Regions from separate parts of the Enterococcus sp. AAFC-DPL-5146 genome, predicted to be linked through region 1. Evidence: predicted binding sites of a transcription regulator. Region 1 holds the regulator's gene; each other region holds the start of a gene.

Region 1 (10,653 bases):
AAAAATTGTGGATTCGATGTTTCCTGGTGGTGTCAAAATTGATGCTGAAAAAGACTTGAATTTAGATGGTGTGGACATTGCCAAAGGCGTTCAGAAAATGGATGGACATACACTTTTGCAATATGCACGTTTCAGAAAAGATGAAGAGGGAGACTTCGGACGTGTGCGCCGTCAACAGCAAGTCATGAATGCCGTTATAGGACAATTAAAAAATCCTTTAGCTTTGATTCGTACACCAGAATCTTTAGGACGTCTAGTTGGTTACATATCAACGGATATTCCTACATCATTTATGCTGAAAAATGGTCCATCAATGATGCTAAAAGGTGGTAGCGGGGTTGAGCGACTAACTGTTCCAGTTGAAGGATCTTGGAGCAATGAAGACGTTTATTATGCGGGTAGTGTACTTCAAATTGATCTAGATACGAATCGTTCATCAGTTCAAAACTTCCTAGGGCAATAAGTATTTTATTTAAATCTATATTGATTTATGCTATATTTATATTACCGTGTAAAATTAGTGAAACGAGGTTACAAAATGAAAATTGCTATTGTGACAGATAGTACAGCTTATTTACCTGAGCGAATCAAAAATTCGCCCAATCTATTTGTTATTCCCATCCCGGTTATTTTAGATGGTAAGATATATAATGAAGGAATCGATATCGAAGCTGATGAATATTACAGCTTGTTGAATCATAGTAATGAGTTTCCAACAACTTCTCAACCTGCTCTAGGAGAGGTTATTGAATTGTACGAAGGAATTTCTGCTAAAGGTTATGATACGATTATCAGTATTCATCTTTCGTCAGGTATTTCGGGTTTTGTTAACACGTTATTTTCATTAACTGATTCAATAAAAGGTGTTACATTGTACCCATACGATTCTAAAATTACAAGTGTACCAATGGGTCATATGGTAGAGTCAGCATTAGATTTAGTTAAAGAAGAAGCTAGTTTGGAAGAAATCTTCACTAAATTAGATGTTATTAGAGATAATACATATGCGTATTTAATTGTTGAAGATTTAAATAACCTAGTTCGTGGTGGAAGACTGACAAATGGTGCAGCTTTAATTGCCGGATTATTGAAGATTAAACCTATTCTAACTTTCGAAGATGGAAAAATTGTTTTATTTGAAAAAATTCGTTCAACTAAAAAAGCTTTCGCTCGTGCAGAAGAGATTATTGGTAAAAGAGACAAAGAAATTGGTCGACCCGTCAAACTATATGTTATTCACGCCAATAATTTAGCTGTTGCAGAACAAGAGAAAGCAAAACTTGAAGAAAAATATCCTAATGCAATTATTGAAATTGGTCATTTTAATCCTGTTATTGGAACTCATTTAGGTGAGAAAGCAATTGCCCTTTGCATTTGTGCCCAGTAAACTAAGAAGAGGATGAAACAAAACTAAAAATAGTTTTGTTTCATCCTCAATTTTGTTTTTTATAAGTCGACTTTATAAAAGGCTCGTAACGTTCACCAGAAAATAAATAGTATGTTACAATAACAAATAAATCATACTTTTTTTGTTGAAAATCGAAAAAAATAACGATTCAATAGTCATTTCCCTTTAAAAGTAAGGTATACTTAAAGAAAAAGGAGGGCGAGTGGATGAATTTAATTGAAGAACGTTTACAAAAAGAAAAAATGAAGCAAGTTCAACTGCTCGCTGCATATTACCAAGTAGTTAACCGTTTGCCACTTGGAGACAAAAGAGATAAGATGATTCGCGACATATTGGCTTGCAAAGATAAAATAAAAAAAATTAATCAGCAATTAACAGAATTAAATAAAAAAGAATAGCTATCAATCGTCAGTTTAGACAGACTTATTTCGTAAAAGGAGAACATTTTGGGTATAGAATTTTTTACGGTACTACTCACTATTTTTGTCGTGCTTATTTATGTTTACTTAAGCTTAGTAAGAAAAAGTATTTTGATTAGAAGTGTAAGGAGACCTCTTTTTTATGTTTTAGTTATCGGGCTTAGTGTAATTGCCTTAATAACTACTTTATTTTCTGAACAAACAAGTGATCAAAGAGTTCGGGGAATTCTTTCAGTTTTACTTATGCTAAGTTTTTTATTGGATACAAAAGGTTTATCAGATGATCGAATCATTTTAGGGCCATTTGATAAGAATGGTGTTATGTATCAGGATGTTGAAAAGATGGCTTTATTACTTAAACATAAAGAAATTAGGCTGAATTATTTTAAAAATGGACGCAGAGGTCCCATGATGAAATTTTCTATACCATTAGAAGATCTGTTGGCGTTCCTTTCTGAGCGCTTGAACGAAGAAACTGAAATCAATATTTTGTTTGACGAAGATGATGAAAGTAAGTAAAAAACGAGAATGAAGGAGTAAAAGCACTCTTTACTTTCGTTTTTTATTGATGATTGGGAGTTAAAAGTTAAATTCAAAAAGATTTTTTTAAAGAATAGTAAAATTTAGTAGGTATTTCTTCAACTGTTTGCTATAATGTGTCAGAGAATTTCTGAAAGGAAGTAATGTTGTGAATAAAGAAATAGAGCAACGAGTTGCAGAATTGCGTGAGAAGTATAAAGAGTTGCCACCAGAAAAGAAGGCAGAATGGGAACGTCATATAAAAAAGAGAAACTTTTTGAATTACAAAAAGATTGAATTAGTCAAATCAGAATTACTAAGATTAGAAGCTCGTCGTGCTCAGTTAGAGCTATGCGACAAGGAAAAAGAACTCGGACTACTCGAAAAAAAAATAAGCTGTAAGAAAGAAAAATTATTACGATATTTAGGTAAACAGATAGATCAATAATTAATAAAGGGGGATACAAGATGGGGTTTGTGTATTTAATTATTGTTTTTGTATTTGCTATAACGTTTTCTAATGTATTCAATCGGATTGTTCCGATTATACCATTACCGATTGTTCAAATCATTGTTGGTATCTTAATTGGATTGACGGACATCGGTCGAGAAATAACTTTTGAACCAGAAATATTTCTAGTAATGATTATTGCACCATTACTTTTCCGTGAAGGACAACGAAATGATATTTCTGCTACTATGAAAAATTTTAGTGTGATTTTATTTTTAGCTTTTATCGGTGTTTTAATTACGCTTGTAAGTGTTGGTTGGGCGTTACATATGATTATTCCGGCATTACCGATCGCTGCTTGTTTTGCATTAGGAGCAGCATTGGGGCCTACAGATGCAGTAGCAGTAGGTTCTTTATCTGGGAAAATCCAGATTCCACCTAAAGCGATGCACATTTTAGAAGGAGAAGCTCTCATTAATGATGCTTCCGGCGTTACAGCGTTTCAATTTGCATTGGCGGCGCTACTAACTGGTACATTTTCAGCGACAGATGCTGGAGTTACATTAATTTTTTCAAGTATTGGCGGGGCCATTGTTGGAGCTGTTTTAGTAATGATCAAACGGCAAATAGTTATGGTCCTAGAAAAAGCTTCAGCAAGAGATGTAACCGGTTATTTATTATTAGAATTATTATTGCCATTTTTGGCATACATGGTTGCTGAAGTGTTCCATGTTTCAGGGATTATTGCAGCTGTTGTAGCAGGTGTTATGCAAGCGGCTAGTTTTAAGAAAGTTTCACTATTTGAAGCCGAATTATCAAGTGTTTCTGAAATTACTTGGGGAACAATTACGTTTACGCTAAATGCGTTGGTATTTCTGTTTTTAGGAATTGAATTATCGCTAGTTTTCTCTCCCATTTGGAACAGCCAAACCTACTCTAACAGTTTCTTAATGGTGGTTGTTATGATATTAAGTGTTACATTATTTGTTGCGCGCTTTTTATCTATTGTCTTAATTTATAGTGTAAAAAATGGATTAAAGAATATTTGGCAATCAATGAATGAAATGTTGATTTTGACTTTTGCAGGAGTCAAAGGGACAGTGAGTTTGGCTACTATTTTTATTTTACCTCTAACTATCAATGGACAGAACTTTCCTGAACGATCTTTACTTTTGTTTATCACAGCTTGTGTGATTTTAGTTACTTTAGTAGGTGGGATTCTTGTGTTGCCTTTTTTAACTGAATCTGATGAAGCAGAAAGCATCAATGTTCAAGGGATTACTTTACTCCAAGAGGTTATCGAGCATCTAAAAAAAATCAATAAAAACGATCCACATGTAGAAATGAATGTTGTGATTGAAAACTATCAAGATCGCGTGAAAGAGTTATATACAGATCAATTGCCATCAGATCAGCGGCAAGAAGTTCAAGAACTTCGTGCACTGATTGTTTCTATTGAACGAGATGGGTTGGAAGAAAGTTTTCGTCAAAAAGAAATTGGCATAGAAGGGTATCGTTTATATGAGCGATTGATTTCTAGAATGGAACGTTCTATTGTTCGACAATTATTGTCTATTATTGGTTTTTGGCTCCTTTTTGTTCGACAAATTATTGCATTTTTTGTACATCCTAAAATGTTATTGGCAAAAAAAGATGAAGAAAATAGACGCGAATTTCAAAAAGAAGAGCTAGAAAATGTTCGGCAAGTATTTTTGCAAAACACAGAAGTGATTTTGAAAAGTTTGGATAATCTAAAAGGTGTTTATGATGATGAAATTATTCAATTCTTTATCGAAGGGCGTTTACAATTTGCTCAAAGACTGGAAGATGGAACGTTTATTGATTCATTTATTGTTCGTTCTCAATCTAATTATGTAAAAGAATTGTTGATTGGGTATCAAGAAGAACGAAAAATGATTGATGAATATGAACGTTCAGAAAAAATATCTTCTTTCGAAGCAAATGAATATAGAAAAAATGTTAATTTGTTAGAATCTTATTCAATCAATGATACTTCTAACACTATTCCATTACGGAAACTGACAAGAGAGCTAAAAAAAGAAGCTGAGTAAGGAAACTCGCTTCTTTTTTTTGTAATTTTTTGATACAATAAGCAGGATGAAAAGGGCGTGAACATATGAAAGAATTAAAAGTGAGTGAGTTAACGAAGACATATGGGGAGAAAACCTTATTTGACCATATTTCTTTTCACATCCATGATAAAGAACGAATTGGTTTGATTGGTACAAACGGAACAGGGAAAACCAGCTTATTGAATATTCTAGCTGGTAAAGATAGTGGTGATGGCGATATTAACGCTATCTTGCAACCCAACGATTACCAAATAGGTTATCTTTCGCAAGACCAAGAATTTGATCCTAGATTAACAGTTGTTGAAGCATTGTTCCAAGGTGAGACACCGATTATTCAAGCTGTAAAAAATTACGAATTGGCGTTACTAGCGTTAACTGAAGATGGCCTAAGCGAATTAGCTCAAAAACAATACGCTCAAGCAGAAGAGCGAATGAATAAAGAAGATGCCTGGACAGCAGATACAGATGCTAAAATCATTTTGCAAAAACTTGGAATTGATACCTTGCATAAAAAAATCGGTGAATTATCAGGCGGTCAAAAAAAACGTGTTAGTTTGGCCCAGGTGCTGATTGAATCCCCTGATCTATTACTTTTGGATGAACCTACCAACCATTTAGACTACGAAGCAATCAGTTGGTTAGAAGGCTATTTAAACAGCTATCGAGGGGCGATTTTGATGGTTACGCATGATCGCTACTTTTTAGATCGGGTAGCAAATCGGATTTTTGAGCTATCTTTTGGTAAACTACATGAATACAAAGGAAACTATGAAGCTTATATCTTAGCGAAAGCTGAGCGTGAACGTGTGGAGCTTGAACAAGAAGATAAACGAAAACAGTTATACAAACAAGAATTAGAGTGGATGCGTGCTGGAGTCCAAGCTAGAGGGACAAAACAGCAAGCAAGGCAAGACCGCTTTCACGATCTGAAAGAAAATCTCCATCAAGTGAATCAAAAAAATCAATTGGAAATAGATGTAGCTACTCAAAGATTAGGAAAAAAAGTATTAGAGATCAAAGATGGAAACTATACGATTGAACATAAAACGATTCTAAAGAACTTTGATATTCTAATTCAAGCAAAAGATCGAATAGGGATTACTGGAAAAAACGGTGCTGGGAAATCCACCTTGTTAAATATTTTGGCTGGTCGTTTGACACTTGAAAGTGGTATTTATTCGATTGGAGAAACAGTGCGTTTAGCTTACTATACACAACAAAATGAAGCGATGGATCCAAACCAAAGAATGATTTCTTATTTACAGGAAGCTGCTGAACAAGTACAACGTACAGACGGCACCAGTATCAGTGTTGCTGAATTATTAGAACAATTTCTTTTCCCTCGTTTTATGCATGGAACAATTATTGGTAAACTTTCTGGTGGAGAGAAGCGTCGCTTGTATTTATTAAAATTGTTAATCAGTCAACCAAATGTGTTATTATTGGACGAACCCACAAACGACTTAGATATCGACACCTTAACGATTCTGGAAGATTATATCCAAACCTTTAGAGGCGCAGTGATTGCTGTCTCTCATGATCGTTATTTTCTGGATAAAACTATGGATAAATTACTTGTTTTTCAAGGTGAAGGCCAAATAACTACTTATTTCGGTTCGATGAGTGAATACTTGACACTCAATAAAGAGCAGTCAAAAAGAACGGTCAAAACCGATACAAAGTCGGTACAACCAGTTGAGAAAAAAGAAAAAACCAAATTGACTTACATGGAGCAAAAAGAATGGGCAACCATTGAGACAGATATTGGACAACTTGAAGAACAAGCAGCAAAGCTGACAGAAGAAATGAATCATCAAGGTGATGATTTTACTAAGCTACAGCAACTTCAAACTGAATTATCAACTGTGGAGCAAGAATTAGAAGAAAAAATGGAACGTTGGGAATATTTGAGCGAATATGCAGAAAATTAGGAGGCAATAACTATGGAAGAAGCATACTTAGCATTAGGCCGCAAAATTTTAGGGGAAGGTCACTTGAAAGAAGACCGAACAGGTACAGGAACACGCAGTATTTTTGGTCATCAAATGCGTTTTGATTTATCAGAAGGATTCCCGCTTTTAACGACGAAAAGAGTTCCTTTTGGTTTAATTAAAAGTGAACTGCTATGGTTTTTAAAAGGGGATACTAATATTCGTTATCTATTACAACATAATAATCATATTTGGGATGAATGGGCTTTTGAGCGCTATATAAAAAGTCCTGATTATCAGGGACCGGATATGACAGATTTTGGTCGTCGGGTTCTGGCAGACGAAGTGTTCAAAGAGAGTTATGAAAAAGAGCATAAAGAGTTTTGTGATAAAATTTTGACAGATGAAGATTTTGCCAGTAAGTATGGTGAGTTAGGAAATATCTATGGTGCTCAGTGGCGCCACTGGGAAACAAAAGAGGGGCATTTTATAGATCAATTAAAAAATGTAATCGATATGATTAAAAAAACACCTGATTCACGTCGTTTGATTGTTTCAGCTTGGAATCCTGAAGATGTTCCTTCTATGGCGTTGCCGCCTTGTCATACGATGTTTCAATTTTACGTAAATGATGGTAAACTAAGTTGCCAGTTGTATCAACGTAGTGGAGATGTTTTTCTAGGTGTGCCATTTAATATTGCTAGTTATGCATTATTAACACATTTAATCGCACATGAAACTGGGTTGGAAGTAGGAGATTTTGTCCATACCATAGGAGATGCTCATTTATATACCAACCATATCGATCAAATGAATGAACAGCTTTCTAGAGAGAGTCGACCATTTCCTACTTTAAAATTGAATCAAGAAAAACAGTCTGTTTTTGATTTTGACATGGAAGATATTGTCATTGAAGGTTATGACCCGCATCCAGCAATTAAGGCACCGATTGCCGTATAATTTGAAAGGAGTTTCCTAATGTTAGCAGCCATATGGGCACAAGATGAACAAGGAACAATCGGTAAAGAAAATCGGTTACCTTGGCATTTGCCAAATGATTTGAAATTTTTTAAACAAATGACTGAAGACAATACAATCGTTATGGGGAGAAAGACTTTTGAAGGAATGGGAAGCCGTCCATTGCCGAATCGTCAAACAATTGTGATGACGAGAGATAAAGACTATCAGGCAGAAGGAGTTAGTGTGCTTCACACTATAAATGAAGTGCTTGACTATGCAAAATCATTTTCTGGTATTACATTTATTGCTGGAGGTTCAGCAGTGTATGAGGATTTTTTACCTCATTGTGATGTGTTATATCGAACGGTTATCCATCATGTTTTTGAAGGGGATACGAAGTTTCCAACTGTTTCTTGGGATGATTGGACAATGATCAACTTAAGTGAAGGAGAGCAGGATGAACAAAATCCTTATGCTTATCAGTTTGAAACATACCAACGAAAAGTTTCAGCAGAGTAAATAATTTGACAAGATACTTAATTATAATAATTGAACTACTAAAAAAACATACTAGTTAATAGTATGTTTTTTGCTGTTTTAAATATGATTGCGATATAATCCAACAACTTTGCCTAAAATGCTCACATTACTTAAAATAATAGGGTCTAAAGCGTCGTTTTCAGGTTGTAAACGAATATGATCGATTTCTTTGAAGAATCGTTTACATGTAGCTTCGTCCTCATCAGTCATCGCGATAACGATATCTCCATTAGATGCATTACTTTGTTTTCGAACAATAACTTGATCACCATCTAATATTCCCGCATTAATCATACTCTCACCTCGAATTGTTAACATAAACAAGGCATTTTCTTCTGATTTTAAATCAGGAGGAAGAGGGAAAAAGTCAGATGCTTCTTCAACAGCTAAGATAGGTTCACCGGCTGTAACTACACCTAACATTGGAATAATCGTCGGTCGAACACCGATTTTTTCTAAACCTTCTGCAGTTAGTTCGATAGCTCTTGGTTTTGTCGGGTCGCGTAAAATCAATCCTTTTTTCTCCAAACGTGCCAAATGACCATGAACAGTGGATGTTGACGAAAGATCAACGGCTTTTCCAATTTCCCGAACGGTCGGAGGATAGCCCTTTAGTTCAACTTGTTCGTATATATATTTTAGTACTTCTATTTGCCTTGTATCTGTACGTTTCACCAAAACCCGCACCTTCTTTCGATTTATAATTTTAGTGTACCATAGTTTTCCAAAGGAATCAAACAAGCGTTCGTATTTTTTGCTAGAACATATAATTTAAGTGCAACACTAAAAATCAAAGGTGAAAAAGCCTGTTATAATGGTGTTGACGAATTATATCAACTAGGAGGTATTCAGCTATGACTTGATACACAACTTACTATACGTGAGTGGGAAATGATCTTTCCTTATCATGGTTTTGGTTTTATTATTCGTAGAATTGGGTGCTTAATCAAAAGAAGTCTTTCAACTGTTATGAGGGAACTTAAGAGGAATACTACAAAGTTTAGAGCATATTCGCCTTCTCTAGCACAAAAATCGTATCATAAGAACAAGCAGAAATGCGAAAGAAAGAGAATCTTGGAACAGTCACCGTATAAGGAAATCATTCGTAAGCTACTTTTTTAAGCCCAATGGTCTCCAGAACAGATAGCGAATAGAATTAACTTAGAGAATAATGAATCTGTTATCAGTTACCCTACTATTTACAATGGTCTATTTGATGAAGGATTTCCTGTAGGAAGTCCTAGAGCACGAAAAATGTTAAGACGAAAAGGAAGAAAATCAGTGAATAAAAGAATCGGTGATCGTTGTGGAAGATTTACTGATATGAAAACGATTCATGAACATCCGACAAAAGCTGAGACTAGAGAAGAATTTTGACATTGGGAGGCAGATACTGTATTAGGACGCTGAGAAAAATCATGTCTGGTCACACTGGTTGATTGAAAATCTCGATTCTTGTTAGCGGGGAGAATTTCTAATAATGATTCAATTTGTGTAAGAGATATGATTGTAAAATTATTATCGCCTCTAAACAGGAAACAACGCAAAACTATTACGCCAGACAGAGGATCAGAATTTGCAAAATATAAGTACTTCAGTAGATTATGTGGTATAGAATGCTATTTTGCAGATCCTTGGTCTCCATGGAAACTTGGAACAAATGAGAATACAAATGGATTGATACGTGAGTACTTACCAAAACGTACAGACATGTCACCTGTTTCAGAAGAGTATATTGAATCAGTCATTCATAAATTAAATAATCGTCCTAGAAAATGTTTAAACTGGAGAACGTCTTATGAGATATTTTATGATAAATCATTATGCTTAATTCAATAATACTGGTTAGATATATTTTTCTCTTGCTATAAAGTGAACTTCAGGGTTTATGATAAGTGTGCATGAAAAAACTCTTTAGGAAAGTAGTTGGTGCTATGATGAAAACATTATATTTGATGAGACACGGCGAAACACTATTCAATCGACAGAAAAAAATTCAAGGTTGGTGTGACTCTCCTCTTACATCAAAAGGAAAGGAACAGGCGATCATTGCAAGGAACTATTTCAAAGATAAAAATATTGTTTTTGATGATGCGTATTCGTCTACTTCTGAGCGTACGTGCGATACTTTGGAATTAGTTACAGATATTTCTTATAGTCGAATAAAAGAACTTAAAGAATGGAATTTTGGTGATTTAGAAGCTGAACATGAATATTTAAACCCGCCACTTCCATATGGGGACTTCTTTGTTACATATGGCGGAGAAAGTGAACAAAAATTTCGAGAAAGAGTTTCTTCTAGTTTATTTACAATTATGAAACAGACTTCAGG
Region 2 (10,653 bases), 1.4 Mb from region 1:
ACTTGTTGATGTCGTAGTTTGATGGTGATTCACTAGTATGGTAACTTCGCTCCCTTTGGTCGCCAAGTATTGTTCATCATCTACTCTGGCAAAGCCAATCGTAGTGATTCACAACAAAAAGCCCTCATCCTATAAAAGGACGAGAGCTTTGAACTTTCGCGGTACCACCTTTAATTGACTTAAAACTAAGTCCACTCTTTCAGCACAAACATACTGAGGCGCTATAACAGGCGCACCTGAATTGATCTTAACGTGTTCGATCAATTTGTTCAAAGGCCATTTTCTTTCTCATATTCACTGTCTTTTCCCACCAACCAAGACTCTCTTTAAGTTATCTGAAAAATACTTTTCTTATCTTCACATTTAATTTTAATAGATAATGTATTATATGGATTGTAGCATATAAAAATGATGTGAGTCAACACTCATTTTCCAATTGTATATTTGACTTATCTTTGCTAAAAAAACGCTCTACATCAACATGTAAACGTCATCTAAAACCTTGAATATTTGTTGTTATAAACAAACATCTATCAAATAATATATTACTTTTTTCTCTATTTCTTACAAGATGAGCTCTTTTTTTGATAAAACAATTCGTTATATAACTGATATAATTTAATTGGTATTAAAATAATATTAGTATCTACAAATAGGAGGATAAGGTAAAATGAAAAAAAACAAAAAGATTGCTGGTTTAACATTGGTAACGTTACTAGCACCAACATTATTAAATGCTCACTTTGCATTTGCTGAAGGAACACAACCCGTTCCAGTAGAACAACAAGAGGTCGTTACTGAAAAAGAAGAACAACAACCTGAAGTTGAAAAAGAAGCAGATTCTGAGAAACAACCTGAAGCTAAACCGGAATTGCCGACAGAAGAAACAAAACCTGAAAGCAAACCAGAACAAGAATCACCAAAAGAAGAATCAAAAGAAACAGCAAAACCTGAAACGGAAAAAGAAGTAGACAAGAAAGAGTCGTCTAAGGGCAAAGAAACCAAAGCGAACACGACTGTAGTTATTACTCTTACAGATGCAACAATAGGAACAGTCGAAACCCTCTCTTATACTAGAGAAGCAGGTACAACTGATATTTTTGCGTTGCCTTTAGAGCCAGGTCGCTATGAATTCATTTCTAGTTCAGATCCACTGGTACTTCCTGTTGTAGATGAAACAGGCCAATTAGGAGTACAGATAACATTCCCAAGTTCCCCTTCTGGTGTTTATAACATCGATGTTACTGTCAAACTACTTGACGGTATTGTTGGTGGGAATGTCTACGTTAAGCACCTTGATGATTTAGGAAATGAATTAACTGATGCTCTAACTATTTTAGGTGGCTTTATTGGTGAAAAATATACAACTGAACCAAAAAACATTCCAGGTTATACATTGGTAGATACACCGCTTAACAACAATGGTACCTTCACAGATACTGATCAAACCGTTACTTATCGTTATGATCGTGTACAAACAACGGTTAGTGTTGTTTGTGCAGATGAAAATGGCGTTCCGTTAGGAGATGTTGTTTCTAGAGTTGGTAAATTTAACGATACATTCACAATTACCGTTCCTGAAATTTCTGGATATGAATATTTAGGTATGTCTCAATCAACTTATTCAAATGCTTCTACAACAGTTGACGGAACATACGGATTGGAAGACCAACACTTTGTTGCAAACTATAGAAAAATAGTTGATATTCCTACAGTTATGGAAGACCCGACAGCAAATATCCAAACCCAAACAATTGCAAATCCATTATCATCCCCTATTCCAGCAAGAAGCATTAAAAAAGACAATAAAACATTGCCTGAAACAGGTGAAGCTGAACTAAATTCTTCATTAGTCTCGATGGGTGTAATGTTAATTGCAGCTGTTTACTTCACTAAGAAAAAAAGAGCAGATGAGTTTAATTTATAATCATCTGATAATAATAAACTAAAAAAACGTTCTTCAAATTGGCCACCCAATCTGAGGAACGTTTTTATTAGTTGTAAAACGCAAAGAATATTCTCTCTACAGTTTATTTCAACGCTTTTTGCACATCTTCAATCATTAAGTGGGTAGATTCTAATCCGCCACCACTTAGGTACCAAACATCTGGCTGTAAAGCAATCACTTTATCAGTTTTACCGGCATTTGTTTGTTTGACTAACTCATTGTTTGCGACATTATCATTCGTATCATCTCCACCGATTGCTTTGGTGCGATCAACTACAAATAAAATATCTGGATTTTTTTCTAATACATATTCATAAGACACGCTTTGACCATGAGTTGATGCTTCAATAGCATCATCTGCTTGCTTGAAGCCAAATGTATCATGAACAATACCAAAACGAGAACCTGTTCCATATGCCGAAAGTTGACCTTCATTTACTAAAACAACTAACGCTTTTTCATTGCTTGCTTGTGCTTTTTCTTTAACATCTGAAATTTCTTTTTCTAAATCATCAATTTTCGTCTTAGCTTCGTCTTTTTTATCAAAAATTTCTGCTAATGTTTCGATATTTTTCTTTGTAGAATTCCAAGTATCTTTAGCATCTACTGCCAGATAAATCGTTGGTGCAATTTTACTTAATTTATCTTGGAAATCTTGTTGGCGTCCAGAAATAATAATCAAGTCTGGTTTCATTTGATTGATTTTTTCTAGATCTGGTTCTTTGATTCCACCAGCAGATTCTACCTTTTTGTAGCTATCTAAATATTTAGGTAGATTTTTCGTAGGAGCACCTATAACTGTATCACCAACACCTAAGGCATCCATTGTATCTAGGGAGCCATTATCAAAAACAACGACTTTTTTGGGATTTTTAGGGACTTCTACTGAACCATTTGAATCTTTTACTGTGATCGTTGTTACCTCTTTAGAACTTGATTCTTTGGACATCTCTTTTTTTCCACCATTACTACATGCGCCTAATGTAAGTAGGGCAATCATTGAAACTGCTGCAATTGCTAAAAATTTCTTCTTCATTATTATTTCCTCCAATGGATTAGTATTTTGTTTAAATTTTCCGTTCTACTTTTCTAGTTAAAATACATACAAAAACGTTTGCCTTCAATCTCACAAATTCGGATATTCATATCATAGAGTTTATTCAACACTTCTGACTGAATGATTTCATCGGTACTTCCATGAGTGAACAAGCGACCGTCTTTCATTGCAACAATTTCATCAGCATAGCTAGCCGCAAAATTGATATCATGAAGAACAATTACCACTGTTTTACCAAACTCATCTACTAATCGTCGTAACGTCTGCATCATTTGAACCGCAAAGTTCATATCCAAATTATTCAACGGTTCATCTAGTAAAATATAATCGGTGTCTTGAGCCAAAACCATAGCAATATAGACACGCTGTAGTTGTCCACCTGATAATGTATCAATCAATTCATCAGCTAAATCCATCAACCCAAGATTTTCCATCGCCTCTTCAACTTTTTTGTGATCTTCTTTTTTCAAGCGACCTTTACTGTAAGGGAAACGCCCAAAATTCACTAATTCTCTAACCGTAATTTTCAAATTAATGCCATTTGCCTGTTTTAAAATCGATAATTTTTTAGATAGTTCACTTTGTTTCCATGTTTTTACTTCGTTATGATCTAAATAAATCTCACCGGTATCTTTAGGAATCAAGCGACTCATCATGGAAAGCAACGTACTTTTCCCTGCACCATTTGGACCGATAAATGCGGTCAATTTTTGCTCTGTAATCGGTAATTGAACTTCTGAAACAACCATCTTTTCACCGTATCTTTTCGATACATTTTTGATTTCTATCATCCCCGCTGCTTCCTTTCGCTTATAATTTTTCCAACAAAATATAATCCGCCGCCAAATTCAATCACAATACTTAATGTCGTGTTCAACTGGAAGACTTGCTCCACCAGAAATTGACCAAAAACTAACAGTAAAATCGATAATAAGCTCCCGCCTAGAAATAATTCACGATGTCTGTATGTGCCCATTAACTGATAACTCATGTTAGCTACAATAAATCCAAGAAAGGTCACAGGACCCACTAGTGCAGTTGATAATCCAATCAAAGCACTAATCACAGTTAATAGTACAAATTGAAATCTAGGAATATTGATTCCTAAACTCGTTGCTTGATCATTCCCCAGATGCAACACATCTAATGCATGACTTTTCACCCATAAAAATCCTACTAAACAGGCAATCAAAATCCCTGCAATCATCAGATGCTGGCTATTCACATTACCAAAGCTTGCAAATAGTTTTCCTTGCAGTAAATCGTACTCATTGGGGTCCATCGCAACTTGTAAAAAAGTACTGATACTATTAAAAAACGTACCTAAAATAATACCCACCATCAATAATAAAAACAGATCATTACCGCTTTTTTTCAACAGGAAGCGAGATAAAATAATACTTGCTGCAACCATCAATAATACATTAAACAAAAAGGTCGCTATCGTCTCTTTTCCTAAAAGCTGCTGCCCACCTAAAAAGAAAAATAATAAGGTCTGAATAAAGACATATAAAGAATCCAAGCCTAATATATTTGGTGTCAAAAAATGATTTTGTGTCATCGTCTGAAAACTGATTGTTGAAAATGTTGCAGCAATCCCTACTAACACAAATGCCAGTAGTTTTTTCCCTCTAAGCTCTAAAGCAAACGCCCAATTTCCATAGGTTTTATAAGATAAGTACAAGGCGCAAACCACAATTACTGCAATCAACAATAAACTAATTTTTACTGCTGATGACTGGAAGAATTTTTTCATGCTGTTTTCCTCCTCATCAGTAATGCGATAAAAATAAAGCTGCCTAATACACCCACAACAACACTCACTGGAACTTCATACGGCGCAATCACCACTCTGGCTAATACATCGCATGCTAGTAAAAAGATACTTCCTCCCACCGCTGTGATCGCTAAGGTGTTTTTCATATGATCGCCATAACGCATTGATACAAGATTGGGTACAATCACGCCTAAAAAGGGAATATTCCCCACCATGATCAAGACCACCGCACTAGATAAAGCTACGATGCCTAAACCAAATAACTGAATACGTTGATAGTTCAATCCCAGGTTTGTCGCCATATCTTCTCCCATACCGACAACTGTAAAGCGATAGGCAAACAAATACGTAACGACCAATAAAGGAATCGTCAGATAAAGTAGTTCATAATTACCTTTCATTACTGTTGAAAAATTTCCCTGCAGCCAAGAAGACATGTTTTGGACTAGCTGAAATTGATAGGCAAAAAATGTCGCTACCGACCCGATGATATTTCCAAACATTACACCGACTAGTGGAATCATGACTTGATTTTTCGCAGGTAAAAAACGTGTTAAATAAATAAAAACTAATGTGCCGAAAAACGCAAACAAGAAAGCGACGAATGAACGAAACAATAGTGGTGCGCTAGGAAAAAGAACCATTACAAATAAAATCCCCAGACGTGCACTGTCCATCGTACCTGCCGTACTTGGCGAAACAAATTTATTTTGTGTTAAATGCTGCATGATCAATCCAGATATACTGATTGTACTTCCAGCAATGACTAAACTAATTGTTCGAGGTATCCTCGTTGTTAACAATACTAATTGTTGCTGTGAATCCCATTGAAATAATTGTGTCAGAGAAATATCTTTCACTCCGACAAAAATAGATGCTACAATCAAAAGGAGTAAGAGAACAAATAGGCCTATTTTTTTCATATACTCGCTCCGTCTTTCTAATTGAGAATGATTTTCATTCTTGTTCTTAGTCTATGCGAAAATCATAATAAAAGCAATACTTTTCTGTCTTTTTCCATTCTCATTTAGCGAATAAATTCAGTTCTGTCAGGTGCTTTCCACTTATTCTATGCTATAATCTGAATCAAGACTATTTAATGGAAGCAGGTTAGATAATAAATGGCACAAGATGACTTACAGAAACATTTAGATAATGCAATGTATGGCGCCCCATTGCTTAAACCAGAAGAACAACGAAAATATATGGGAACTTTTCGTGAACGTTGTTACCTGACTATGACGATTACACAGATGAAAAACACTGAAGACAAAGCAAACTTCATAAAAGAGTTGACCTTACATCCAGATGCCACAATTTTATTAAACGGCACAATGGATATTACGCTACAATCCAACTATATTAAGTTGATTAATGACAAACAAATAAAGTTTACTGTAGTAAACGATTTTGTAACCAACACACCCGATGCTTTAGGATTAGTTTTAACAGCTAAAGAAGCAGTAAATGAAGAGGTTATTGATATTGAAGAAAAATATCCTAAACAACCTTCTGTTACAGAAACAAAATCACCTAAAAAAAGTTTCTGGCATAAATTATTTCGTTGAACATAAAAAGGGCTATCAAAACTAAACAGTTGTTTTGATAGCCCTTTTCCGTATTGTTTTATTCCTTCTCAAACAACTCAGGATACAACATCTTCAACACATCCATCGTCAAATGACGGCCTTTTCCTCCATGAGGATATGCATGCATATGCATCGCTGGATTGAAGTTTCCTTCTATAATTCCATATGTTCGACTGTTCTTGCTTCCTTTAATCGATTTATCCGGCACGATCAAATCGATTCCACAGATTTTTGCCCCTAAAGCTTGCACAGCTTCTACTGCGATTTGTTTATAACTTTCATCAAAATCATCCGTCACATCAATGGAGTCTCCACCAGTGCTGACATTTGAGTTTTCTCGTAGATAAACAATCTGATCTTTTTTAGGAACCGATGTCGTCAATAGATTTTGCTCTTTTAACATCAAACGTTCTACATCACCTAGCTGAATAATCTCTAACGGCGAACGATGATTGGTTCCTCTTAATGGATCCAGATTTTTTTCTGCCACTAATGCTTCAACAGAACGAACCCCATCGCCTACCACATTGGCCGGCACCCGCAACATGATTGCCCGCACTTGGTCATCTAAAACAAAGAAACGATATTCTGTCCCTGGCAAAAACTCTTCAATTAAAACAGCTGAATCTTCTTTAAACGCCAAATTCAATGCTTCAGTATAATCAGCTAAAGAAGCGCCCTCTTTAAAAATCGTGATACCTAAACCATAATTCGTTGTTTTAGGTTTGATTACAAACGCTTTTTCCGAATACTTCACATAAGCTTGTTCCGCACCCTCAATTGTATCAAACTCATCTCCAGCCGGCACATTGAATCCAGCTTCTGCGAGAACCTTTTTAGTGACCGTCTTATTCTCCATAATCAATGGAACAATGTAACTATCTTTACTAGTCATATTGGCATTTTTGACATACTCAATATGATCGTTGTGTTTAAGTTTTAAAAATTGCTCTTGTTCATCTAATATTTCTACCTCTGCACCTTTTTGAATGATATCAAATAAAAACAGCTGTGTGGATAATTCCATATTTCTAAAACCAGCTAATTGATACGGGCGTTCAAAAGCCATTGATTGATACTCTTTTCCAAAAACGATCCCTAAATCTTGATTAGAATTGCTTTCAATGATCGTCCACATTTTCCCAGCAATCGTCAAGTCCGGTGTCCGCAGCTGAGTGCGATGAACATCTACTGATTTTTTAGCACTAAACAAACCTAATGCTTCAATCATCTCATCCATCTCAGCAAAAATTCGGTCACCTTCCGCTAAAAGTTTTACCTGAGCAAAAGGATGTCCTAAAGCGACTTGCTCATTTAAAAAGTCCCCAGTAGCTACCCAATCATTTGGCGCCTCTTTTTCATCTGTCCACAATAAATACAACATAAACAAATGAATAAACTCAAGGGATTCTTCATCTACTCCTAAAGGAGCAAACGGATTTAAGTCTAAATTTCTTAATTCAATATAACGAATACCTGTTTTAGGCAAATCAGCCATTTGTTTACCACCGCGTAGTCTGACTGCTGAGTAGAATTCTTTTTCTTCTGATAAGATACCATTTTCAACCATCCGGTGAATGTCATTGATGTAATGCTGTAATGACTCATAGGATACTTTGACATTCTCTCTATTTTTATACCCAAATGTGCTGTTACGAATACTTCTCATTGGTTCTTTTGGGCGATCTTCTTGTTCTGTAAAATAACCTACTTCACTTACTGGAGAAGCTCCAAATAAATAGGTGATTAACCAACGATAACGTAAATAATTGCGTGAAACTTTCATATATAAAATGTTTTTGAACTCTTCGATTGTTTCGTATTCTGTTTGCTCCGAAAATAATTGTTGAACCAACTCGATAGCATACTCAAAATTAAAATGAATACCGCTGACCATTTGCTTACGTTTGCCATATTCTCTGGCTAAATAGCGGCGATATAAAATCCCTTCAAATTGATCGAGTTTGGCTATTTTGATGTCTTCATCTTTTTGAGGTAGTTTTGGCGGCATACTTAACGGCCAAAGCATCTCATGTTTATTCATTGAACGTAAAGCTACATCGTGAATCGCTGCAAGGTAACGCAGCATTTCATGAATAGAATTAGCCACTGGTGTAATCAATTCCATTTGTGTTTCGCTAAAATCGGTTTGAATATATGGATGATACGAACGATTCCCCAAAACTTCTGGATGATCAGTTGTCGCTAATTGACCATCAAATGTCGTACGTTGACTTTCTTTTTCTAATCCAAATCGTGCCGCCATAATATATGGACGTACACTCTTTTGCTGTAACAACTCTTTAAATTTCATACTGTCGCCTTTCTTCCCTGTAATTATCCCATTACTAACCATTATATAGAAAAAGAGAAGCAAAAAGAATCTTTTCGCTTAAATTTTGTTAAAATCAAACAAACTTTTGTAAACTTATGAAAAATATTTACTTTCCCTTAACGAATAGTCTGCTTTTTTATAGTCATTCTTTATTGTATACTAGAAAAAATAATTGAATAAAAGGAGCCAAGTAATGACAAATAAAGCGTTGATAGTGATCGATTTACAAAATGGTTTAAATAGCTTGGGAACTGGTTTATTTCAGTTAAATGATGTACTAATTGGCGTTAACCAGCGCATTACTGATTACAGAGAAAAACACTTGCCGATTATTTTTATTCAACACGAAGATGAAGAGTTGGTCCCAAATACTCATGCATGGCAGCTTTTTGATGGGTTGGATGCTAGAGAAGAAGATTTCTATATCGGTAAAACCCACGCCAATTCTTTTTTCAAAACAACATTGAATGAGCTATTAGATGAACATGTCATCACTGAGCTGGAATTTTGCGGAGCACAGACAGAATATTGTGTAGATACAACCATTCGGATGGCTCACGGGTTAGGTTACCGTAGTTTTATGAAAAAAGGACTAAGTACAACTCTCAATAATGATTTATTAGGCGCTAAAACAATTATTGCTCATCATGAAAACCTTTGGGATGGACGTTTTTTAACCTTTATTTGATTCAAAGGCTATTTTATATCACCTTACCACAACTATCTCATCAAAAATTAAAATTATCTCATGTATCTCCTAGTTATTCATGATAGTATAACTAGGGGTTATTTGTTGAACCATTTTTCTTTTGCTCTTATTTTCCGTTCAACATTGACATACCAGTATTCTTTGAAAATGGAGGAATGTATAAAATGAAATTTACAAAAAAACAAATCCAAGACACTTTATATGTGACGATTGGTTCTTTTATTTTAGCAGTATCAATCAATTCGATTTTACTGCCTAACAAAATTGTTGCCGGTGGTGCCAACGGAATCAGCGTGGTAATCAACTATCTTTTTGGCATCAACCCAGCATTGGTTTTATATGCAATTAATTTGCCATTATTAGGACTTTGCTTCTTACTTTTGGGTAAAGAAGTTGGAATTAAAACGATTTACGGCAGCTTGATTTATCCCTTCTTTGTAGGGATTACCACTCATTTGCCTGTGCTTACTCATAATATTTTTCTAGCAACAATATTTGGCGGCATCTTGACAGGTATCGGTTTAGGTCTAGAATTTAGAGGCAATGCCTCAACTGGTGGAACAGCGATTATTTCACAAATTGTGAATAAATATTTTAAAATTTCACTTGGCGTGTCGATTCTATTTGTGGACGGATTAGTGATTTTATCAGCTTTATTCGTTTTTAATACTGATACAGTATTATTCTCATTGATTTGTTTATACCTTATTGGACGCGTGGTTGACATGGTTCAAGTCGGCTTTGTCCGTTCAAAAAATGTGATGATTATCTCACCAAAATATGCTGAAATCAAAGAAAAAATCTTAGTCGATATGGACAAAGGATTAACAATGGTTCCAATCGAAGGTGGATATCAAAAAAATCCAAGCATGCTAATGATGACCGTCATTAGCGAAAAAGATTTTGCTCGAATCAAAGAAAATGTTTTAGCCATTGATGAAGAAGCCTTTATTGTTTCCATGAATGCCAGTGAAGTTTTTGGTAAAGGATTTAGTTTGAAAAAAATTGCCGAAGATTACGGAATTGAAGCGAATAACTTGTAAAAGAAAAGTGGAATGAACCGTTTAGACCTCGAACAAATTAGAAAACTGTGGAGAAGATGCTTTTTATCTTCCCCACAGTTTATCTATTTGTTGAGAGGTCTGGTTCATGCAACTGGATTATAGAAAAGTGGAACAAAGCGCTTAGCTCTCATGAAAATTAGGAATAAATAATTTTCTCTGTATGTTAATTGTCTC
Region 3 (10,653 bases), 590 kb from region 1:
GAGTCTATGAACGCTTAGCCGAATTAGGTGTAAAGAAAAGAGAGATTGCTGAATGTTTGGCAGGAGTTATTTATCAGAGATTATTGCCTTTTCTGACTAGAGGTGATGAAGAAATTAGCGGATTACTTATGGATTATGATTTCTCTAGAAAAATGGATTCTAAGTGGTCGCAAGAATTAAGAAAGGTTTGGGCGTATGGATTTATTGATGATCAAACATTTGAAGAAGAAAAAGAGTATTAAATTATCGAAACAACAACAGCAACTATTTATTCATTTACTGGCAGATTTATTGAGGAATGGATTTACTATTAAAGAGAGTTTGCTGTTTATGAAAAAATCTCGTTCTATTTCAGAATCAGCGATTAATTATTTGATTACATTGATGGAACAAGGAGTGCCGCTTCATGGTGGTTTAATTCATCTTGGATTTAAGACGGTAATTATTACACAAATTGAATTTGCGCAAACTCATGGAGATTTGGCAGGAACGCTAAAAAAAATCAATCAACATATGAGTATGGTTGATAAACAGCAGCAAAACTTTTATAAAGTAATCAGCTATCCGTTGTTACTTTTACTTTTTTTAACGGTTGTTTTAATAAGTATTCGTCAAGTTTTGCTCCCTCAACTTATGACAAACGGAGCGGTTCAAGCGGACAATATAGGGATTCATTTTATTCAGAAAAGTCCTTATTACTTACTTGCATTCATGAGTAGTTCAGGATTGACATTTGGCCTGTTGCGTTGGCAGTTAAGCAAAAGAACGTTTTTACAAAGAGCTACATTTTTTTCTAGGTTGCCCATTATAGGAACGTTTTATAAGGAGTACAGCTCTGCTTTTTTTGCACTTGAATGGGGGAAGCTATTTTCTCAAGGAATGGAAATCAAGATGGTTATTCAGTTGATGCAAGTTGTAGAGCAACGTTCTCTTATGAGTGAACTTGCTAAAATGATTGAGGAGCAGTCAATACTAGGTCATACATTCTATGAACAGCTACCAACATTTCCATTTTTTTCTCCTGAGTTATCTTTAATCATCCAACAAGGAGAGGTGAAAGGCAATTTAGGTAAGGAGTTAATGTTATATAGTGAGTTGTGTTGGCAACGTTTTTTTAAGCGGATGGAAAAGGTGATTCAATGGATTCAACCAATTATTTTTTTAATCGTTGCATTACTGGTTGTTAGTGTATATGCTGCAATGTTGTTGCCGATTTATGGCGGAATGGAGGAGTTTTTATGAATATAAAAAAGAAAAAACAACGAATGAATTATTATGGCTTTACCTTATTAGAAATGTTAGTTGTACTATTGATCATTTCCGTTTTAATCTTATTATTCGTTCCAAATCTTTCAAAACACAAAGAAGGTGTCGATAAAAAAGGAAACGAAGCGATTGTCAAAATTATAGAGACACAAATGGACTTGTACACCATGGAAAAAAATCAAACGCCAACAATTGATCAGCTGCTAAAAGAGCAATACATTACACAAGAACAATATGAAAAATATCAGGCTAGTAAGAAATGATCTTAAAAAATATGAAAGCTTTTACGTTAATAGAGACGTTGGTGGTTTTATTTATTTGCATGATTTTTATTTTACTTCCTACCCTTGCAATTAAGAAATGGAAGCAAGTATTAGAAGTCGAACAATTTCTATCGTTTTTCGAAAAGCAACTATTGTTTACACAGCAGATGGCAATTGTAAATGTAGTTGATACACAAGTTACCTTTTTGGAAGAGCAGCAACAACTTTATTTTTTATTTCCTCAAAACGAAGAAATGATAGAGGAAGTATTAGAAGTTCCAACTTCTTTAAAAGCTACTGGACCAAACAAAATTATTTTTAAAAAAGGTTCAGGAAATAATGGATTGTTATCAAAATTTTCTTTTTCATGGACAGAAAAAAAGCAGTTAATTGAATTCCAATTTCAACTGGGAAGCGGTCGCTATGTTAAAAAGATCAAACCATTATAAAGGCTATATTTTGTTGGAAAGTTTGGTTGCATTAGGCTTGTTATGTCTGATTTTAGGTAGCTATATGTCCTTGAATGTATTTTTGTTAACGAAGAACAAAGAAATAGAAGATAAACTAGTGATGCATCAAATTTTGTATGAAGAAATAAAACGTTATGAAAATTATGGGGGACAGTCTTTTCAAGAAGTACACTCAGAAAATAAAAATTATCAGCTACAATTTTATCAAACCAATGATACGTTGATGGAAGTGGAGATCACAGATGGGGAAGAGAGTGTTACAGTTAAAAAAGAGTAGTTTTCAAAAAAATTATTTAGCTTTTACTTTAGTAGAATGTTTGCTTGCTCTTCTTGTGTTATCCGTCATTTGTATGCTTTTTTCAGCCGCAGTTAAATATGCATCTGTGATAACAAATCATTTAGAGCGTGAAAGGAAGAAAGAATGGCAAATATTTATGATTCAATTAGAAAATGAATTAAAGGATTGTCGCTATGAAGAAACGCAAAAAAATAAAATTATTCTTAAAAATAAAAGGAATAACAAGAAGGTTTGGATTGAATATAAATTAGGGAAATTTGTAAAAGTCGAAAATGGTGGATATCATCCTCTTTTAACAGGAGTAAAAGAAGCAAGCTTTTCAGAGGAAAATAACTCAGTCGAGATAAAAGCAACCCTTGAAAATAATTCAAATGTTGCAGCAAAATGGATTATTCCCAAGGAGAAGGAAAATGAACAATAAATATAATGGTAGTATTTTGCTTACTACTTTACTATTTCTATTTTTATTTAGTTTTATATTTCAGCTTGTTTTAAAAGATTTTCAATTGACACAACGTTTCTCGAAAAAGACTAGAGATTATTATATTGCCAAAACAATGGTAAGTATGTTTCTTCATGATGTTAAGCAGGAAAAAGGTAGACTTGAAAAAGTAGGTCAACAAAAATATTCAACAGGAATGTTGTATTATGAATATGACCAAACAACATTAAAATTTACGCTGAATCTAAGGCAAACAACGTATAAATTTCAAGAAAACTATCCAAAAGTTGGGGATAATAAAATAAGTATTCAGTGAACAAATTAAAAATCTGTGAATTGTGTATCAAATTAATACTGATATAAACTAATACAGATGATAAGTTGAGAAAGAAGATTCTTTTTAATATTTTTGTAAAAATAAGATTAGTTCAGTGTTTTATAAATATTCATGGGAAATTGATTGATTATTGTCCATTTTTTCGTTAAAATAGAACAGGTATGAAAATTGTTATATTATAGATAGAGATTGAGGTGTTTCTTTTGTTCCCTGAGAAAATAGAAAAGGCTTTCGATTTGATGGAGCAGGCTATTCAACTGCTTAAACAATCGTTAGACACTTCTTTTTTGGATGCATATACTGAAAATGGTGAAAACATCATCGATAATTATCAAGTACGTGTATTAGATGGAGTGCCGGATGAGCAAACCGTTCAACAACTTAAAACCATTTATCAACAACTCCAAGCAATCGAATTGGAACCAGAAGAAATCAGACGTTTATCCCAGTTGATTTTACTTAAAGGCAATAAAGTAGAGTCCCTACAAGCAAATCATCAGTTGACCCCAGACAGTATTGGCTTTTTATTTGTCTATTTGATTGAACAGCTTTATAGTTCCAAAAAGCCGTTAAAAATATTAGATATTGCAACAGGTATGGGGAATCTCTTGTTGACGATCATTCTTAACTTGGATCTAGCTAAATATACTGTTCAAGGTTTTGGAGTAGATATTGATGATACATTATTATCTGTGTCAGCTACTAATAATGAATGGACCAAGGCTTCGATACAGTTATTCCATCAAGATGGGCTGCAAGATTTACTTGTTGATCCTGTTGATGTAGCTGTTAGTGATCTGCCAATTGGTTATTATCCAAATGATGAAAAAGCTAAAGAATTTGATTCAGTGGCAAAAGAAGGGCATAGCTATGCACATCATTTATTGATGGAACAGGCTATGAAGTTTGTAAAACCAGATGGCTACGGATTATTTCTAATACCAACCAATATTTTAGAAACAGAACAGAGCGAGTTTTTCAAAAATTGGTTGCAAAAAAATGTGTACCTACAAGGCATGATTCAATTGCCTGATGAGTTGTTCAAATCTGTTCAGTCCAGAAAGAGTATTTTGTTTGTACAAAATAAAGGCGCAAACAGTGAACAGGTAAAAGAAGTACTTGTTGCAAAATTAGGTTCATTGAAAGATCCTGCGAAAGTGACACAATTTTTTCAACAATTTGAGGCTTGGAAGTCTTCAAATTTAAAATAAAACAACTGACAAAGAGGAGAGTATTATGTCTAAAACAATTGCAATCAATGCTGGAAGTTCAAGTTTAAAATGGCAATTATACCAAATGCCAAATGAAGAAGTAATCGCTAAAGGAATCGTTGAACGTATCGGTTTAAATGATTCGATCTTTACAATCAAGTATGGAGATGGCGAAAAATATGAAGAAGTAATTGACATCAATAATCATGATGTTGCTGTAAAAATGTTATTAGATAAATTAACTGAGTTAAATATCTTAGCATCTTATAATGAGATTACTGGTGTTGGGCACCGTGTGGTTGCTGGTGGAGAAGACTTCAAAGAGTCTGTTATTATCGATGACGAAGTTTTAGCAAAAATCGAAAAATTAGCAGATCTTGCACCATTACACAATCCAGCCAATGCAATGGGAATCAAAGCGTTTAAGAAAATCTTGCCTGAGATTATCAGTGTTGCTGTTTTTGATACAGCTTTCCATACAACAATGCCAAAACATAATTACTTATACAGTATTCCAACTGAATACTATGAAAAATATGCAGCTCGCAAATATGGCGCACATGGAACAAGCCATATGTATGTTGCTAATCGTGCAGCTGAAATGTTAGGACGTCCGATTGAAGAGCTAAAAATCATTACTTGTCACTTAGGTAACGGAGCATCAATCACAGCTGTTGATGGTGGTAAATCTGTTGATACATCAATGGGCTTCACACCACTTGCAGGTGTAACAATGGGCACTCGTTCTGGGGATATTGATCCTTCTTTACTAGCTTACCTAATGGAAAAACTTGAATTGACTGATATCAAAGACATGATTGATATTTTAAATAAAAAATCAGGTTTACTTGGTTTAACTGGTATTTCTAGTGATATGCGTGATTTAGAAGAAAACATGGATAATGAAGCTGTTCAAGTGGCTTATGATATCTTTACTGACCGTATCCGTAAATATATCGGTAGCTATGTAACTGTTTTAAATGGTGTAGATGCAATTGTCTTTACTGCTGGAATCGGTGAAAATGATTCACACGTACGTAGTGAAGTAATCAAAGGTATGACTTGGTTTGGTTGCGAATTAGACGCTGAGAAAAATAACGTTCGTGGAAAAGAATCAGTGATTTCTACAGAAGATTCAAAAGTTAAAGTCTTATTGATTCCAACAGACGAGGAATTGATGATTGCTCGTGACGTTGAGCGTTTAAGAAAATAATTAATAGAAAAAGAAGCAATTCGATTTTTTGTCGAGTTGCTTCTTTTTTTGATGTTTGTTAAATGATTAGTCTTCGTCCTTTTGAACGGGAACTTTATTTTTTAAATCAGTTCTAACTACTAACACATCACAAGCAGCGTTTCGAATAACATATTCAGAAACTGAGCCAATAAATAATCGTTCAACAGCATTTAATCCTGTAGCGCCTAGCATGATTAAATCGACCTCTTGATCTTGAGGTATTTGTTTTGCGATTAATGGTTTTGGAGAACCGTATTCAATGATACTAGATACTTTTTCACAACCATGTTCTTTTGCTTGCTTTTTATATCCTTCAAGCGTTTGTTTTGCCATCTCGGTTGCTTGTTCTGCCAAGACACCATCAAAAGAAGAAACAGATTGAAATGCTCGTGTATCAATAACATGAGCTAATAATAATTCTGCATCATTTCTCATTGCAACATTCATTGCTTTTTGAAACGCTAGTTCAGCTTCAGATGATCCATCTACAGCAACCATGATTTTACGATAATTTTGTAACATTGTGACCACTCCTTTCAAATCTTTTGAAACGATAATCTTATTACTTACTTAATTGTAGAACAAAAACTTAAAAAAGGAAAACAAAAAAAGAAGAGACTGTTATAGAATCTTCTTAGCAAACATAATACTAAACACGGCTGAAATTACTAGTAAACCGAATATGTAGAACAATGAAAAAAACTTCAAGTTAAAAAGCCCTACTAAAATGCCGATACCAGCTAGAATCAAATAAAAAACACCAAACTGATGTAAAAACTGTTTGTTTTCTTCTGGTTCACCATTATGCATGATAGGTAGAAAAACAGTTGCTTTCTTTAATAGATAAACGCCGATAATAAGCAATAATATGACAGCTATAAAAATAAGTACTCGAACCATATAAGCCCCTCCATCAAATAAAAAACAATTTGCATGTTGCAAATTGTTCGGTAATCTAATAAAAATGGTAAAATCCGTCGATGCCGTTATTCGTCTTATAGTATTGAACCCGCAAACAAAGCAGGTGGGTTCCACGACTGACAGCTTCGAACTACCAAATGATAAGGCATGTTACCAGCTTAAGTACCAGAAGGATCCCTAGATATCAATAAAATGTTCGGTCAACACAGAAAAAAGACAACTCGTACATCACAGATTTACCATCTTTATAATAGCACAACCTAGTGCAAACAGCAACGAGGTCGCTTGCGTTTGGAAGCGGATTATTTTTTAGGATTCTTTTCTTTTTTCCACTCTTGAATCCGTTGATACTGTTGGTTTAAAGCCTGTTCATATTTTCCTGTATCGATTGGTTTGTAATAATGGGCATTTTTTATTTTGTCAGGAAGATATTGTTGATTGACCCACGCATTTTCAAAATTATGAGGATATTGGTAACCAATTCCTCGATTTAGGTCTTTTGCACCTGAATAATGACTATCTCTTAAATGATCAGGAACATCGCCTGCTTTTCCATCGCGAATATCTGCTAGCGCAGCATCAATCGCAACAATACCAGAATTCGATTTTGGTGATAAGCATAAATCAATTACGACACTGGCAAGAGGGATTCTTGCTTCCGGAAAACCAAGCTTTTCTGCTGCCTGAACTGCGGTGATGGTGCGAGCTGCAGCTGGGGGATTACCTAAACCAATATCCTCGTAGGCAATGACCATTAAGCGTCTGCAAATAATTGGCAAATCACCAGCTTCTACTAATCTTGCTAGGTAATGAAGTGCGGCATCCACATCGCTGCCGCGGATTGATTTTTGAAAAGCTGAAATGACGTCGTAATGAGCATCACCATTTTTATCATGAGTCAATGCTTTACGTTGTACACATTCTTCAATGATTGAAAGAGTGATCTCAATTTCTTTATTTTCATTTTCTGGTGTTGATTTTACTGCAAGCTCCAGACCATTTAAAGCACTCCGTAAATCTCCATTTGTTGCACGAGATAAATGCTGGAGAGCTTTTTCTTCTAGAATAACTGGGTATTCTCCTAAACCACGTTCTGAATCAGATAGTGCTTCTTTAATTGCTTTTTGGATGTCTGTTTCAGTAAGTGGCTTAACTTCAAAAATTTGTGTTCGGCTTCGAATCGCAGGATTGATCGTAATATAAGGATTCTCTGTTGTAGCACCGATCATAATAATTCGACCGCTTTCTAAATGAGGCAGTAGAAAATCTTGTTTTGTTTTATCTAAGCGGTGGACTTCATCTAGTAGTAAAATTACAGTGCCGCTCATTTTTGCTTCTTCTGCGACGATTTGTAGATCTTTTTTTGTATCTGTTGCGGCATTCAACAAACGAAATGCATAGTTTGTGGAACCGGCTATTGCACTGGCAATACTGGTTTTACCAGTCCCAGGAGGACCGTATAAAATCATTGATGAAAGCATCCGAGCTTCCACCATTCTGCGAATGATCTTTCCGGGACCAACAAGTTGTTGTTGACCTACGACTTCATCTAAATTTCGCGGCCGCATACGATAAGCTAATGGTTGTTGCATCGTTGGACCTCCTTTTCAGTTCTTCATAAGTGTATTATACCATAAAGAACGTACGTTTGTATCTGGTTGTGGATTTACAGATGTGAGATAATTAAAAGTAGAAAAAAACATGGACGCACCTTACTAATTGTGTGTTATTTCAATGGATAATGAGGCTCGATTCGTGTATGATAAGAAGTGGTGAAAACGAATGAATGAAATGATACATTTTTTTAATACAAAGTCGACAGAAGAAATTGCTCAGTATCTACTGGGCATGTATTTAGAACATGAAACAGAAGATGGGATGATCCTTTCAGGATATATCGTTGATACCGAAGCTTACTTAGGGCCAGAAGATGAAGCCGCCCACAGCTTTGGTCTAAGAGATACTCCACGATTAAAAGCCATGTATGAGCACCCTGGAACGATCTATCTCTATACCATGCATACTCATTTAATCTTGAATATGGTAACCCAAGAAAAAGGCAAACCTCAAGGTGTAATGATTCGTGCTATCGAGCCAATTGAAGGAATCGAAAAAATGGAAGAAAATCGTAAAGGCCGCATAGGAATTGAATTATCTAACGGTCCAGGTAAACTTGTTTCTGCTCTAGGAATCACTAGAGATTTATATGGTCAATCAATCTTTGACAGCAAGCTTAGAATTGTTCCAGAAAAAAGAAAAACACCGAAGAAAATCATCTCACTTCCTCGTATCGGCATTCCAAATAAAGGGATCTGGACGGACTTACCCTTGAGGTATGCTGTTTCAGGAAACCCTTATATTTCGAAGCAAAGAAGAAGTGATATCGATCAAAAGGCCTTTGGATGGAAGGAAGAAAAGAAATGAAAAAAGCAACGATGTTAACTTATCTAGATGAACAAATGACAAAGAAAATCACGGAGTATGATGTAGCATTGGATTGGAATACGAAAAACCATTCAATTGAAGTTGTTTTTCGACTATTCGCAGAAAATAAAGAACAGGCAAAAATCGATGATGCACAAGGAATCGTTTCAGAAGAAGAAATCATTGAATTTGAAGATGGGATTTTATTTTATAATCCTGAAAAAACATCTGTAGATGAAGACGATTACTTAGCTGTTATTCCTTATGAAGGAAAAAAAGGAATCAAACAGTCAGTTCTAGATGGTTTTGTAGACTATTTAAATGAAGTATTAGCAGAAGGTCAAAGTGATTTATTAGACTTTTTAACGAATGAAGAACAAGAAGTATTTGAGTTGAAATGGTCACAAGAGTCTTTTAATGAATCTGTTGAAAAATATCAAAAAACTGAGGGCGATACATATATCCCTTACCCAAGTTATTAAGGAGGCTTCTATATGAAATGGACAGAAGTAAAAGTTGAAACTGCAAGTGAAGCCGTGGAAGCAATCTCAAATGTTATGATGGAAGCTGGAGCAAGTGGTGTCGCCATTGAAGATTCCTTAGATGTTGAAAATTTTCAAAGTGATCTTTACGGCGAATTGTTAGACAAAGAGCAATTTACCCATATTAAAGATGGCGCATTGGTAATGGCTTATTTTCCTGAAACAACATTTTTACCGGAAATCTTGCCTTTTATTAAAGAAAGCATTACTCGTTTACCAGAGTTTGGACTAGAAATTGGTAAGAATGAAGTGACTGTTAGCGAAGTAGCTGAAAGTGATTGGGCAACAGCTTGGAAAAAGTACTATCATCCAGTGCGGGTTACTCGTTTTCTAACAATCGTTCCAAGTTGGGAAAAATATGAGCCACAAGATACGACTGAAAAAATTATTACATTAGATCCAGGCATGGCTTTTGGAACAGGAACGCATCCAACAACGCGTTTAACATTACAAGCGCTGGAGACTGTTTTACGTGGTGGTGAGACATTGCTTGATGTTGGGACAGGATCTGGTGTATTAAGTATAGCTAGTAAGTATCTAGGGGCTAAAGAAGTTCATGCCTACGATTTAGATGATGTAGCTGTGACGGCAGCTAAAGAAAATATGGATATGAATCCGATTGCTAGTGATGTTTTTGTCTCAGCTAATGATTTATTAAAAGAAGTAACGATTGAAGCTGACGTAATCGTAGCGAATATTTTAGCGGATATTATTACATTGATGATTGATGATGCTTGGCGTTTGTTGAAAAATGATGGAACATTGATTGTTTCTGGCATTATTCAAGATAAAAAAGCGATGATTATAGAAAAAATGACGGCAGCGGGTTTTCTTGTGGATCAAATTTTCCAACAGGGAGACTGGTATGCGATTATTTTAAAGAAAACAGAGGAAGAGTAAGATGCAGCGTTATTTTTTAACTGAACCTTATGAAACCAAAGAACAATACGCAATTACTGGAGAAAACTATCATCATATTGTAAGAGTAATGCGAATGGAGCCGGAACAGCAAGTGTATTTGGCCTTTAGTGATCGTTTGGCAATCATTGCAGAAATCACTGATATTACGGAAGACACTGTTTATTTAAAAGAAATCAGAAAAGAACAGGCAGAAAAAGAGCTGCCCGTCAATGTCACGATTGCTTGTGGGTATCCAAAAGGCGATAAGCTGGAGTGGGTTGTTCAAAAAGGAACTGAACTTGGCAGTCATAAATTTATTGGCTTTCCTGCACAAGCATCTGTTGT

What was found. The regulator LexA, encoded in region 1, represses DNA repair genes until DNA is damaged. The targets are predictions, from matches to a motif close to CNAACANNTGTTNG.
Region 2: a site for LexA is predicted at 8,781-8,794, ahead of gshAB (bifunctional glutamate--cysteine ligase/glutathione synthetase). Genes of this name have one in related genera too.
Region 3: a site for LexA is predicted at 8,080-8,093, ahead of AC4BB2_RS09830 (replication-associated recombination protein A). Genes of this name have one in related genera too.

Annotation. Positions count from the first base shown of each region.
Region 1 is NZ_CM177103.1:1,555,200-1,565,852, reverse strand. Features, by position in the region: gene AC4BB2_RS07005 (LCP family protein) at 1-463, shown strand, start outside; gene AC4BB2_RS07000 (DegV family protein) at 539-1,387, shown strand; gene AC4BB2_RS06995 (hypothetical protein) at 1,615-1,806, shown strand; gene AC4BB2_RS06990 (hypothetical protein) at 1,855-2,346, shown strand; gene AC4BB2_RS06985 (hypothetical protein) at 2,516-2,794, shown strand; gene AC4BB2_RS06980 (cation:proton antiporter) at 2,815-4,869, shown strand; gene AC4BB2_RS06975 (ABC-F family ATP-binding cassette domain-containing protein) at 4,935-6,821, shown strand; gene AC4BB2_RS06970 (thymidylate synthase) at 6,834-7,781, shown strand; gene AC4BB2_RS06965 (dihydrofolate reductase) at 7,800-8,300, shown strand; gene lexA (transcriptional repressor LexA) at 8,379-8,999, opposite strand; partial or broken gene AC4BB2_RS06955 (IS30 family transposase) at 9,198-10,160, shown strand; gene AC4BB2_RS06950 (histidine phosphatase family protein) at 10,256-10,653, shown strand, end outside.
Region 2 is NZ_CM177103.1:191,255-201,907, reverse strand. Features, by position in the region: T-box leader at 133-367, opposite strand; gene AC4BB2_RS00825 (MucBP domain-containing protein) at 671-1,927, shown strand; gene fitD (iron chelate ABC transporter substrate-binding protein FitD) at 2,031-2,984, opposite strand; gene fitC (iron chelate ABC transporter ATP-binding protein FitD) at 3,038-3,796, opposite strand; gene fitB (iron chelate uptake ABC transporter family permease subunit FitB) at 3,793-4,761, opposite strand; gene fitA (iron chelate ABC transporter permease FitA) at 4,758-5,705, opposite strand; gene AC4BB2_RS00800 (YueI family protein) at 5,904-6,350, shown strand; gene gshAB (bifunctional glutamate--cysteine ligase/glutathione synthetase) at 6,409-8,685, opposite strand; gene AC4BB2_RS00790 (cysteine hydrolase family protein) at 8,900-9,394, shown strand; gene AC4BB2_RS00785 (YitT family protein) at 9,580-10,458, shown strand.
Region 3 is NZ_CM177103.1:2,147,011-2,157,663, reverse strand. Features, by position in the region: gene comGA (competence type IV pilus ATPase ComGA) at 1-242, shown strand, start outside; gene comGB (competence type IV pilus assembly protein ComGB) at 196-1,242, shown strand; gene comGC (competence type IV pilus major pilin ComGC) at 1,239-1,529, shown strand; gene comGD (competence type IV pilus minor pilin ComGD) at 1,526-1,978, shown strand; gene comGE (competence type IV pilus minor pilin ComGE) at 1,953-2,276, shown strand; gene comGF (competence type IV pilus minor pilin ComGF) at 2,242-2,718, shown strand; gene comGG (competence type IV pilus minor pilin ComGG) at 2,708-3,055, shown strand; gene AC4BB2_RS09855 (class I SAM-dependent methyltransferase) at 3,280-4,287, shown strand; gene AC4BB2_RS09850 (acetate/propionate family kinase) at 4,313-5,500, shown strand; gene AC4BB2_RS09845 (universal stress protein) at 5,567-6,043, opposite strand; gene AC4BB2_RS09840 (hypothetical protein) at 6,143-6,421, opposite strand; RNA gene ssrS (6S RNA) at 6,489-6,682, opposite strand; gene AC4BB2_RS09830 (replication-associated recombination protein A) at 6,745-8,034, opposite strand; gene AC4BB2_RS09825 (DNA-3-methyladenine glycosylase) at 8,225-8,866, shown strand; gene AC4BB2_RS09820 (DUF3013 family protein) at 8,863-9,348, shown strand; gene prmA (50S ribosomal protein L11 methyltransferase) at 9,361-10,308, shown strand; gene AC4BB2_RS09810 (16S rRNA (uracil(1498)-N(3))-methyltransferase) at 10,310-10,653, shown strand, end outside.